Regions from separate parts of the Pseudoduganella sp. jia 9 genome, predicted to be linked through region 1. Evidence: predicted binding sites of a transcription regulator. Region 1 holds the regulator's gene; each other region holds the start of a gene.

What was found. The regulator LexA, encoded in region 1, represses DNA repair genes until DNA is damaged. The targets are predictions, from matches to a motif close to ACTGTATNNNNATACAGT.
Region 2: a site for LexA is predicted at 1,718-1,735, ahead of ACY34H_RS10295 (VRR-NUC domain-containing protein). Genes of this name have one in related genera too.
Region 3: a site for LexA is predicted at 1,637-1,654, ahead of ACY34H_RS24560 (error-prone DNA polymerase). Genes of this name have one in related genera too.

Annotation. Positions count from the first base shown of each region.
Region 1 covers NZ_JBUPWE010000024.1:62,665-66,812, reverse strand. The annotation lists gene ACY34H_RS26775 (cystathionine gamma-synthase family protein) at 1-112, shown strand, start outside; gene ACY34H_RS26770 (hypothetical protein) at 378-1,166, shown strand; gene lexA (transcriptional repressor LexA) at 1,273-1,938, opposite strand; gene rpsF (30S ribosomal protein S6) at 2,302-2,691, shown strand; gene priB (primosomal replication protein N) at 2,707-2,997, shown strand; gene rpsR (30S ribosomal protein S18) at 3,028-3,318, shown strand; gene rplI (50S ribosomal protein L9) at 3,352-3,804, shown strand; gene ACY34H_RS26740 (replicative DNA helicase) at 4,114-4,148, shown strand, end outside.
Region 2 covers NZ_JBUPWE010000007.1:135,114-139,261, reverse strand. The annotation lists gene ACY34H_RS10295 (VRR-NUC domain-containing protein) at 1-1,587, opposite strand, end outside; gene ACY34H_RS10290 (phasin family protein) at 1,802-2,353, opposite strand; gene ACY34H_RS10285 (hypothetical protein) at 2,391-2,609, opposite strand; gene ACY34H_RS10280 (ATP-binding protein) at 2,673-4,148, opposite strand, start outside.
Region 3 covers NZ_JBUPWE010000020.1:63,589-67,736, reverse strand. The annotation lists gene ACY34H_RS24565 (TonB-dependent receptor plug domain-containing protein) at 1-1,458, opposite strand, end outside; gene ACY34H_RS24560 (error-prone DNA polymerase) at 1,667-4,148, shown strand, end outside.

The DNA.
Region 1 (4,148 bases):
TGCCGAGCGCCGTGCCTCGATGGGCATTGCCGAATCGCTGATCCGCGTATCGGTCGGCATCGAGGACACGGCCGACCTGGTCGACGACTTCCGCCTGGCGCTCGACGCGTAACCGGTGCATGAGCGGCACATAAGTGGCCCATGAGTGGCCATAAGCGGCGCATGAGCGGCACATGAGCGGCACATGAGCGGCGCAGGCGGGTGCGACTCCGCTCCCGCCTGCCGCCGGCGTACAGCGGTCGCGCGCGGCGCTATGCATGTTGCATACGACTGTAGCCTTCCTGCAACAAATGGTGCAAATGCCAAGTACCCCGCGCCATTGGCGCATGAATGGCTTATTCTTTTGTTTTATTCCTAATACATCAAAAGGAGCTGTCGTGAAACATGCCGCGTTTTTCCTTGTCGCCGCAGTGATTGCCAATTCTGCCTTCGCGGATGATCTTGCCGAGGCCAAGCGGCTGCTCGAAACGCGCGCCTATGCCCAGGCAAGCGCGATCTACGAGCGCCTTGCGGCGGCCGGCAACGCGGATGCGCAGTTCCATCTCGGCGAAATGCACTGGTATGGCGAGGGCTACAAGGCGGACGATGCGGCGGCGCGGCAATGGTTCCAGAAAGCCGCGACAGCCGGCAGCAAGGAAGCGGCCGCTGCGCTGGAAACGATGCGCCTGCGTGAAACGCGGCGTGCCGACATCGATTACTACGTGCAGCAGTACGATGGGGCCGACCTGGCGTACGCGAAGTACCAGTGCGCGACGCCGGATATTCCAGCGTCGTCTCTCGGCAAGGACGCCGTGACGCGCGTCAACAAGCAGTATTCGGCGTGGCAGGAGTGCTATAACGGTTTCGTCCAGCAGTTGCAGAATGCGATGCCGGCCGGTTCGAAGATTCCCAGGGACGTTGCCGACCTGATGAACGAACAGGAGTTCGACGGCGCCCGCCAGCGCATGGAAAGCGCTTATGCCAGGCTGGCCGCGGAAGGGAAGGCGCAGGCCGAACCGCTCGTGGCCAGGTATGACAGCTGGTTCCAGGCATCGGAAAAACTGGCGATCCAGGCCAACGAGCGCTTCAAGGCCGACAAGGTGGCATCGGACGCCATCAACCGGGACTTCCAGAGCCGCCAGAATGACTTCCGCGGCCGCATCGCGACGCCGCCCACCAGGCGCTGAGCGCCAGCAGGCCTGCTGCCCGGAGCGTGGGCGCACTGCCGGATATGCCCTGCGCTGACAGCCATGCGGCTCGTCAGCGCATCCCGTCAAGGCAGCGGCTGAGCCATCAATGCCAGGTGCGCAGGAGGCCGACGGCCAGGCCTTCGAGTGCGAATTCGTCGTCCGGCGTTACGGTGATGATCTTGAAGTCTGGGTTTTCCGGCAGCAGTTCGATCGTGGAACCGGTACGGCGGTAGCGCTTCACGGTCACTTCGCTGCCGATGCGGGCCACGACGATCTGGCCGTTCTTGGCACTGTCCACTTTCTTCACCGCCAGCAGGTCGCCATCCATGATGCCGACGTCGCGCATCGATTCGCCGCGCACCTTCAGCAGGAAATCGGGCTTCGCTGAAAACAGCGCCGGGTCGACGCTGTAGGTTTTTTCCAGGTTTTCCTGCGCCAGGATCGGCGAGCCGGCGGCCACGCGGCCAATCAGCGGCAACTGCATCAGCAATGCCGCAGGCACCTGCGGCAGGAAGTCCGTGCCGGATTGCGCCGCGGCCGGGTTGGCGCGCGCGCGCTCGCCCAGCAGGCGGATGCCGCGCGACGTGCCGGCGGTGATTTCAATGGCCCCCTTGCGCGCCAGCGCCTTCAGGTGCTCTTCGGCCGCATTGGCCGACTTGAATCCCAACTCGGCGGCGATCTCCGCGCGGGTCGGCGGGAAGCCGGTGGATTCGATGGCGTCCCTGATCAGGTTGAGAATTTGTTCCTGCCTTGCGGTGAGCTTGATCATGACCAGATTGCTGTGTATATAGACAGTCTGTATTTTTGTACAGTGTCGGCGTGAATGCAAGGGAAAACCCTCCCGGGCGAGAAATATTTCCCGAAAAATGGGGACGGACCCTGTTTTCCAGGAAAATTTCCGCGCAAGACGGCGCTACGCCGTTGCGCCAGGCCGTCATTTCACGCCTGCCGGTGTGACGCGGGATGCCGCGAAACCGGCCCGGAAGGCTGCTTCCGGCTGCTTTCGGGTCGGTTGCCGCCCGGCCGCGCGGCTAGCCAGCGCCGAAAAATCCTGCTATGCTTGCGGGCTTACCTCTTCCCACACCTGTCTTGACGCCAGGGTGGGCTATCAACAGTCCTTAAGGGAGTTTGCATGCGTCACTACGAAATCGTATTTATCGTCCATCCGGACCAGAGCGAGCAAGTGCCCGCGATGATCGAACGTTACAAGGCCAGCGTGACCTCGCGCGGCGGTAACGTGCACCGCGTGGAAGACTGGGGCCGCCGTCAAATGGCGTACTCGATCCAGAAACTGGCCAAGGCACACTACATCTGCCTGAACATCGAGTGCGACAACGATACGCTGGTCGAACTGGAAACCGCGTTCAAATTCAATGATGCCGTGCTGCGCCACCTGACCGTCAAGATGAAGAAAGCGGAAACCGCTCCTTCGCCGATGATGAAGTCGGTCCAGCGTGAAGACGCCGCCAAGAGCCACCGCGCCGAAGCCGCGGCCGCTCCTGCAGCAGCAGCAGCAGCCTAAATCCACGGAGTCTTGCTGAACGAGCTGAGGTTTACCGGCCTGATCACCGAGCGGGAAGTCATTCGCTATACCCCCGCCGGGCTGCCGATCGTGAATGCAATCTTGCAGCACAGTTCGCAGCAGATCGAGGCAGGCATCGCCCGCCTGACGGAGTTTGAGATCGCCGCGGTTGCCGCGGGAGAGATTTCAGGCCGTTTCAGCGGCGCGCCACTGGGAGGCACCTACGAATTCACGGGGTTCCTCGCCAGGAAAGGCCGCAACAGCAAGAGCCTGGTTTTTCACATCATTGATTTTCGTGCCGCCTGAGCGACACAATATTTAATACAGGAGCCTAAAATGGCATTCGGTAAAAAGTTCGACAAAAACAAAGCCAAGCTGAAAGAAAAGCGCAAACAGCAGAACCCGCTGTTCAAGCGTAAGAAGTTCTGCCGCTTCACCGCCGCTGGCGTTGAGCAGGTCGACTACAAAGACGTCGACACCCTGAAAGATTTCATCCAGGAAAACGGCAAGATCATGCCGGCACGCCTGACCGGCACGAAGGCGCACTACCAGCGTCAAGTGGATACCGCGATCAAGCGCGCGCGCTACCTGGCCCTGCTGCCGTACACCGATCTGCACCACGCCTAATCGGCAGCAGTACAGATAGAACTGGAGAACATTATGCAAATCATTCTGCTGGAAAAAGTTATCAACGTCGGCAACCTGGGCGACGTGGTGAAGGTCAAGGACGGCTACGCACGTAACTTCCTGATCCCGCAAAAACTGGCACGCCGCGCCACCACGGCCGCCGTGGCCGAGTTTGAAACCAAGCGCGCCGAACTGGAAAAAGCCGCCGCCGAAAAGCTGGCTGCCGCACAAGGCCAGGGCGAAAAGCTGAACGGCATGACCGTGACCGTGTCGCAGAAGGCCGGCGTCGATGGCCGCCTGTTCGGCTCCGTCACCAACTTCGACATCGCCGAAGCCCTGTCGAAGGCCGGTTTCCCGGTCGAGAAAGCTGCCGTGCGCCTGCCGAACGGCCCGCTGAAGACCACCGGCGAGCACCCGGTGTCGGTTTCCCTGCACACGGACGTGGTGGTCGATGTGACCGTCGCCGTCGTGGGCGAAACCGCCTGATTGCCGGGATTCTTTCCTCGGTAAGACAGTCGTACAATTAAAAAAGCCGGGTTCGCCCGGCTTTTTTATTGCCGGCGCCGGTGCCGCGAGGCCCTGCATGCAGCCCGCGCAGCAGCGCCGAAGCGGCACCCGAAGCATGCGTCCGCAACACGCTGTTTCCGCTGCCGCATGAAGCGCGACAAGCCTGACATTTGGCTGCTATAACAGAGCTGCGAGGGTGTCATCAAGCTGTCACAAAGCTGCCGGCAGGGCAGCGATCTTGCCAACCATTATGAACTTTGGCCTGCTTATGCAGGTATAATGCGCGCCATGAATGCCCCATCCGACCCGCAAGTCGATTCCCT
Region 2 (4,148 bases), on a different contig from region 1:
GATCCAGCGCAGCTGGTTGTCCTGCAGGCGGTCGCCAGGGCCCTTCACTTCGATCATGTTGTAGCGGCGCTCGGCCGGCCAGAACTGGATCAGGTCGGGAAAGCCCGTGCGGTTGGCCTTGACGTCCTGCAGGATGCGCAGGAACGCCTGCTTCAGGTGGGCGGGCGGAATGCAGTGCAGCGCCAGGTCGAGCAGCGTGTCGTCGAGCGCGCCCCAGAACACGAAGGGCGACGAGATGCCGCGCTTGGCCTCCAGGTTGCGCCGGATCGTGGCGTGATAGCCGCCGTCGTCCAGCTGCGCCAGGCAGGCATTGAAGTGGGCGGCGCGGCGGCGGTGGAAGTCGGCGCTGTGCAGGTCCGCCGGACCGTGGTGGAACGGGTGGAAGAACGCGCCGGGAATCGCGGCGAATACCGCCTCCCAGCACAACAGCCCGAACAGCGAATTGATCAGCGCGTTCTCGACATAGAACACCGGCGCCTCGGCGTGGTTCAGGTGGTCGCGTACCACCCCTTCGACCCACCACTGGCCATCGGGCCGGGGCAGCGCGAGGTCCAGCCGCGCCGGCGGCACGGGCCTGGCGGCCGCGCCGCGCGGGTGGCCGAGGCGGCGCGCCAGCCGCGGCGCCATGCGCAGCAGGTGCTGGCGTTCCGCCTCGTTTTCCGGCGCGGCCATCGCCGCCTGCAGCCGTTCCCAGGCGGCGCCGAACTGTTCATCCTTTTCCAGTACCCGAATGGCCCGCGCGCGCGCGCCCGGATAGGCGCAATCGCCGTAGACGGCGCAGGCGCCGGCCCAGTCGCGCAGCTTTTCCAGTTGCTGGCCCATCTGGAACAGCAGCTTGTGGCGGCGGCTGGCCAGCCATTCGTTGTCCGTGCCGGGCGGCGGCACGTCGCGCAGCACGTCCAGCGGCGCCTCGCCGTTGCCGAAGCGTTCGCGGCATGCGTGCAGCTGCAGGTAGTCGTCGATGTCCCGGCGCGTGCGGAATCCCCGCGCGGCTTCCGAAATCTCCACCCGTTCGAAGCGGAATACGCCGAGGTCGGACAGCACGAATTCCGTCCAGTCCTGGTGGTAATTACCGAAGAAGATCAGCCGCAGCCGGTCGCACAGCGGTTTGGCGACGATACGGTAGGCTTCCTCCCGTGCCTCGATGTTCTGCCACCAGGCGGAAAACGGGCGCTCGCCGGCGTGATCGGCACGCAGCGCCTCCAATTGCGCTTCCTTGCGCGCCGAGCGCAGCGCGCCGGCCAGCCCGAATGCCCGGCACAGCTCCGGCTTCTGCAGCAGGTCGAACAGTTCGTCGAGCGACACGGCGGGATCGACGACGATCCAGCCCGCATCGGCCAGCGGCCCGGCGGCCGCACGGGCGCAGCCGATCTCCTCATAGACGAGCTTCGACGCGCGGAACAGTTGGCCCTTGCGCATCACCATGCGCACGAACAGCGCGCGGGAAGCACGGGGCAGGGCGGGGAAGCGTTCGATGAACTCGCGTTCCTCGCCGTCGAGCAGGTCGGCGTAGCGTTCGCCGATCCATTCCAGCACGCGGTGGAAATTATCCAGGTAATAAAAAAGGTTTTCCAGGACGGGTTTCATGCGAACAGCGGGAGGACGGAGAAGATAAGGGAAACGGAAGCGGAAACAGAAACGGAAACAGCAACGGAAACTGGGAAAAGCGGTGGGGCTTTTGCGTTGCTTCCAAAAAAAACGGCGGGAGAGACAATGAACTGTATTTATATACAGTCTATCGCTTCTCCCGCCGCTTGCACAGCGTTTTATCGCATGCCGGCAACCTGCCGGCAATTTGCCCTCAGTGCTTGGTCTGGCCGGCGCCCTGCTGTTCGGCGATCGCGGCCGCTTTCGCCAGTTGTTCCTCGAACGTCGTCACTGCCTGGCGGGTCGCCTTGGTGACCTGCTCGTAGCCGGCAAAGGCGTTGTCGATCGCCGTCTTGACGATTTGCACCGCGTTCTCGGAGCCGGGCCGCACGTTTTTCGTCACATCGTGGATCAGGGCCGTCAGGTTGCTGCGCGCTTCGGCCAGGTGGGCTTCGGCGGCAGTGGTGAATTCGCCATGGATTTCGGCCAGGATCTGGCCGAGCTGGTGGTTGTATTCGGCGACGTTGGTAAGGTTCTGCATCCGGGCGCTGGCTGCGGCCATGGCCGCCTTCGGATCGGGCGCCTGGCTCATTTCGCGACCGGCCGCAAGATTCTTCTCGACGCCGCTCCTGGCCGTATCGATATTGAGCTGCAGTACCTGCTCGAGGCCTTGCACCGCCTTGCTGGTCAGCGTATTGAAGGTTTCGAGCTGGAACTCGAACAGGGTTTTCGTCGCTTGGGCGAACTGCTCGGGATTCTGAAACATGTCTCCTCCGTCGGTGTGAAAAAATCTTGTCGGGCCATTATTGAACACGAATTAACTTCTCGCAACGAGAATCCTTGTAGGGGCCAAGCAATTTTCGCCAGCCGGGGCCGAGCGGCGTTTGCGAACACACCTTGGCGCCGCTGTCGGTCACGCTTTCCCACAGCCACCAGGGCGCGGGCGCGGCGGCGGCGGCCACGGCGAGCAGCAGCGCGGCGCCAGGCAGGGATCGTTTGAGAAGGGCAGGGAGTGAAGTCATCGGGCTGGCAGGTCAGGTCGGGTGCAGATTCGGCAGGTCCGCGGTTCCAGGAGGGGCGCAGGTTCAGCGCGGTGCCATGGCGGGCAGCGTCATCGTGAAGACGGTGCCGGAACCCGGCGTACTGCGTACGGCGATCCGGCCGCCCAGCACGCCGGTGACGATATTGTGCGTGATGTGCAGGCCGAGGCCGGAACCGCCGGCGCCGGGCCTGGTGGTAAAGAAGGGATCATACACCCGCGAAAGAATGCCGGGCGCGATGCCGGCGCCGTTATCGGCCAGCGACAACGCAATCATGCCGTCTTCCAGCGCATGTGCGCACAGCGTGACGACGCCGTCGCCGCGCCCGTCCAGCCCGTGGACGACGGCGTTCTCGAACAGCGCCGACACGGCTTGCCCGAGCGGGCCCGGGTAACTGTCCATCGCCAGCCCCGGGGCGATTTCCTGCACCACGCGAGGGCGGGGGGGCGCGGTGGCGGCCGTCAGCGGCAGCACCAGTTCGGCAATGAACTCGTCCAGCCGGAACTGGCGGCGCTGCGAGCTGGCGGTATCGACGGCCACCTGCCGGAAACTGGCGATCAGCGCGGCGGCCCGGCGCAGGTTGCGCACCACCAGGTCGTCCGCCTCGCCGGCCTGGGCCAGGTATTGTTCCAGGTCGGAGCGGCGCAGGCCGCTTGCCAGGCTGTCGCGCAGCGCGCCCAGGCGCTCGCTCATCGCGCTGGCGATCGTCAGCGAATTGCCGATCGGCGTGTTCAGCTCATGGGCGACGCCGGCCACCAGGGCGCCCAGCGCGGCCAGCTTGTCCCGGCGTACCAGCTCGTCCTGGGTCTTGCGCAGGTCGTCCAGCGCGGCGGCCAGTCCGGCGCTGGCCTGTTCGGCGCGCTCCTTCGCGCTGCGCAGTTCGGCGGTACGGGCCGCCACCAGGTCTTCCAGGTGGTCGCGGTGCCGCGCCAGCTCCACCTCGCGCCGGGTGCGCTCGATGGCGATGCCGGCCAGGTGCACGGCCACCGCGATCAGCCGCTCGTCGTCCGCGCGGGGCAGGCGCACATCGCGGTAATAGATCGCGAACGAGCCCAGCACCGTCTGCCGGTCGGTCATGATCGGCATTGCCCAGCATGCGTGCAGGCCATACCGCGCAGCCAGTTCATGCCAGCCGTTCCAGCGCGCGTCGTGGCGGATGTCCGCCACCACCACGGGTTCGCGGCGGAACATCGCGCTGCCGCACGAGCCCACGTCCGGACCGATCTGCAGCCCGTCGAACGCACGCAGGAATTCTGGCGGCATGCTGGGCGCGGCGCCGCCACGCACGGTGACACCGTCCTCTTCGAGCAGCAGCACGGTGCAGACCAGGCCCGGCGCCTGGCCTTCGATCAGGCGCAGCAGGCTGGCCAGGATGTCGGGCAGCGGCGCGCCGCGTGCGATCATTTCCAGCAGCCGGTTCTGCCCGGTGCGCAGCGCCTCGGCGATGCGCTGGCCCGTCACGTCCGCCACGCGCATGTGCAGCAGCTGCAAGCCGTTCTTCTGCAGCACGACGAGGCGCAG
Region 3 (4,148 bases), on a different contig from region 1:
GTCGCTGTATTTTTCCCAGCGCACCGCGCCTTGCACCTTGGCCGCGTCGGTGAGATCGGCTTCCATGTCGAGGTACAGCGCGGTGCTGTGGCGGCGCGCGTTCGTCACGTCGCCAGGCTGGAAGCCGGGGAAGCCCTGGCTGCCGGCATTGCCGCCCGTGCCCACGCCGTCGGCGTCCACGTAGGAACCCTGTTCGCCGGCGAAGATCTTGTATTTCTCGACGCGGTACTCGCCGCCGAATGCCACGTTCAAACCCTTGCCCATCACGCCGTCGAAGTAGCGCGCGAAGTCGGCGTTGGTGGTCCATTGTTCGAACGAAAAGCCGCCGGCGTCGAAGTGGTCGGGGCTCATGCCCTGGCCGCCACCCAGCAGGTCGGCATTGGCGATCGACGCATTGAGCGTGTTGCTGATGTCGTACATCAGGCGGTTGTAGCCGTAGGTCTGCGAGATGTCGGCATTCCATTCGCCCAGCCGGGCGCGGTGGCCGAGGATCGCGGTGCGGTCATCCATGTCGCCGTTGATGAAGGGCACGAAGCCGTCCGGGTACATCGCCGCCGAATTGCGGCTGGGGATATCGTCGCTGCCGACGCCGCCGCGACCGAAGGCGGCGGACGAGGCGTCGCGCTTCTGCACGCCGCCGGTGAAGTAGAACCTGCCCGTGCCATTGGCCACGCCGGTGGGGATCTCGCCGTTCACGTACAGCGTCTGGTTCTCGGTCTTGGAGTCGCCGATGATGCGCGGGTTGTTCGGCTCGGAGCGGTCGGAGCGGCCGCGGTCCAGGTATTCGCCGGTGATGCCGACCACGCCGCCGCCCAGCGCGATGCCGCAGTAGGCCGAGGCCAGCCAGTTCTCGCCGTCGCCGGCCGAGTACTGGCCGTAGCCGGTGACGGCTTCGCAGCCGAGGCTTTTCTTCAGGCCGATGTCCATCACGCCGGCGATCGCATCGGAGCCGTACTGGGCGGCGGCGCCGTCGCGCAGCACCTGCACGTCGCGGATCGCCAGCATCGGGATCGCATTCAGGTCGGTGCCCGTGTTGCCGCGGTTGCGCGCGCCGAACAGGTTCACCAGCGACGAGGTGTGGCGGCGCTTGCCGTTTACCAGCACCAGCGTCTGGTCCGACCCCAGGCCGCGCAGCGCGGCCGAATCGACCAGGTCGGCGCCGTCCGCACCCGACTGGCGGGTGGAGTTGAACGATGGCGATATGTTGGTCAGCGTCTGCGACAGGTCGAACTGGCCGCCTTTCTCGGCGGCGGCGGTGAGGGGAATCACGTCGATCGGTACCACGGTATCGGTGGCGGAACTGGTGGCGCGGCGCGAACCGACGATGCTCACGGACTGCATAGGCTGCTGGGGTGCCGCCGTTTGCCCCTGGGTGTCCTGCGCCAGTGCGATGGGGGAGAAGACAAGGGCGGAAGATCCGTACAGGGCGGACAGGACGGCTAGGCGTAGCGTGGACAAGGGCTTCTCCGAACAGGTAAAGCGGCGATTCTATCGGCCCGTTAACAAATCAACTATGAGCACTTTCCCAAGTGTGACAATTTTGCAAATCACACTGCTTTAGTGTCGCGTTTCGGCGAATTTCTGGTATGGGCAATGACTGCCGTGCGGCGGGGAGACGCAGGCCGGAGAGTATAATACTGTATGTTTATACAGTATTAACATCACCATGCCCGCCGCCACGCCACCGATCGGACTGCCGCCCTACGCGGAGCTGTTCTGCATGACGAATTTCTCGTTCCTGCAGGGCGCCTCGCATGCCGAGGAGCTGGTGGCCCGGGCGATCCAGCTTGATTACACGGCGCTGGCGATCACGGACGAATGCTCGCTGGCCGGCGTGGTGCGTGCCCATGGCGAAGCAAAACAGGCAGGCTGGCATGACAGCCTGCGCATCGGCAGCTGGTTCCGCCTGACGAACCGCGACGGCACGGAAGCCTTGACCCTGCTGGCCATCGCGCAGAACCGCAACGGCTACGGCAACCTGTCCGAGACGATCACGCTGGGCCGCACGCGCGCCGCCAAGGGCGAGTACCTGCTGCAGCCCGATGACTTCGCGGCGCCGCCGCCCGAGCGCGCGCACCTGCGCGGCTTGCCCGATTGCCTGCTGGTCCTGCTGCCGTCGTATCCGGTGTGGGAACCGGCGGAGGTGGACCGGCTGCATGCGCAGGCGGCCTGGATGGCCGCCACGTTCGGCACGCGTGCCTGGCTCGGACTCACGCTGCTGCAGCGCGCATTCGACGAAGGCCACCGGCAAAGCATCGAGGAAGTGGCGGCGCAGCACCGGCTGCCGGTCGTGGCGGCCGGCCAGGTCTGCATGCACGTACGCTCGCGCAAGCCGCTGCACGATACGCTGTCGGCGATCCGCCTCGGCAAGCCGGTGGCGGAATGCGGCTATGCGCTGGCGCAGAATGCCGAACAGCACCTGCGTTCACGCCTGCGGCTGGCCAACGTCTACCCGCGCGAAGCGCTGGAGGAAACGGTGCGCATCGCCGGGCAATGCACTTTCTCGCTGGACGAGCTGCGCTACGAATACCCGAACGAGCTGATACCGGCGGGGCACACGCCCGCTTCCTACCTGCGGCAGGAAACCTATGCCGGCGCGCTGGTGCGCTACCCCGACGGCATTCCGGCCAAGGTGCAGAAGCAGGTCGAGGAAGAACTGGAGCTGGTCGCCGAACTGAAGTACGAGTATTTTTTCCTCACCGTGTACGACATCGTGCGTTTCGCCCGCGCGCAGGAAATCCTCTGCCAGGGCCGCGGCTCGGCCGCCAACTCCGCCGTGTGCTACTGCCTCGGCATCACCGAGGTCAATCCGGCCGAGAGCACGCTGCTGATGGGGCGCTTCATCTCGCGCGAACGCGACGAACCGCCGGACATCGACGTCGACTTCGAGCACCAGCGCCGCGAGGAAGTGATCCAGTACATCTACGCGAAGTACGGCCGCCACCGTGCCGCGCTGGCTGCCACCGTGATCTGCTACCGGCCGAAAAGCGCGCTGCGCGACGCCGGCAAGGCGCTCGGCGTGGACCTGGCCATCGTCGAGAAGGTGGCCAAGTCGCATCACTGGTTCGACAGCAAGCATGAACTGCTGAACCGCTTCGCCGAATGCGGGCTCGACCCCGAGGCGCCGCTGGCCAACCAGTGGGCCAGCCTGGCGCAGAAGATGCTGGGCTTCCCGCGCCACCTGTCGCAGCACGTGGGCGGCTTCGTCATCGCCCAGGACAAGCTGTCGCGCCTGGTGCCGATCGAGAATGCCACGATGAAGGACCGCAGTGTGATCCAGTGGGACAAGGACGACCTGGAAGAACTGGGCCTGCTGAAGGTGGACGTGCTGGCGCTGGGCATGCTGTCGGCGCTGCGGCGCGCGCTGAACCTGATCGGCGTGCGGCGCGGCGAGGAATTCCGCATGCAGGACGTACCGCGCGACGATGCCGCCACCTACGACATGATGTGCGAGGCCGATACGGTGGGCGTGTTCCAGATCGAGTCGCGTGCGCAGATGACGATGCTGCCGCGGCTGCGCCCGCGCCGCTTCTACGACCTGGTGATCGAGGTGGCGCTGGTGCGGCCCGGCCCGATCCAGGGCGGCATGGTGCATCCCTACCTGCAGCGCCGCCTGGACCCCACGCTGATCGATTATCCGGAAGGCCTGAAGCCGGCGCTGGAACGCACGCTGGGCGTGCCGATCTTCCAGGAGCAGGTGATGCAGGTGGCGATGATCGCCGCCGGCTTCTCGCAGGGCGAGGCGGACCAGTTGCGCCGCGCGATGGCGGCGTGGAAGCGCAAGGGCGGCATGGACAAATACCGCGGCCGCATCATCGAAGGCATGACGGCGAAGGGTTATGACATCGAGTTTGCGCACCGCATCTGCGAGCAGATCCAGGGCTTCGGCGAATACGGCTTTCCCGAATCGCACGCGGCCAGTTTTGCGCTGCTGACCTATGTGAGCTCGTGGATCAAGTGCCACGAACCGGCCGCCTTCCTGTGTGCGCTGCTGAACAGCCAGCCGATGGGGTTCTATGGGCCGTCGCAGCTGGTGCAGGATGCAAAGCGGCATGGCGTGGAAGTGCGGCCGGTCGACATCGTCGTCAGCGGCTGGGATTCGGCACTGGAGGAAAAAGAGCAGGGCGGGCAGCCGGCCGTGCAGGGGG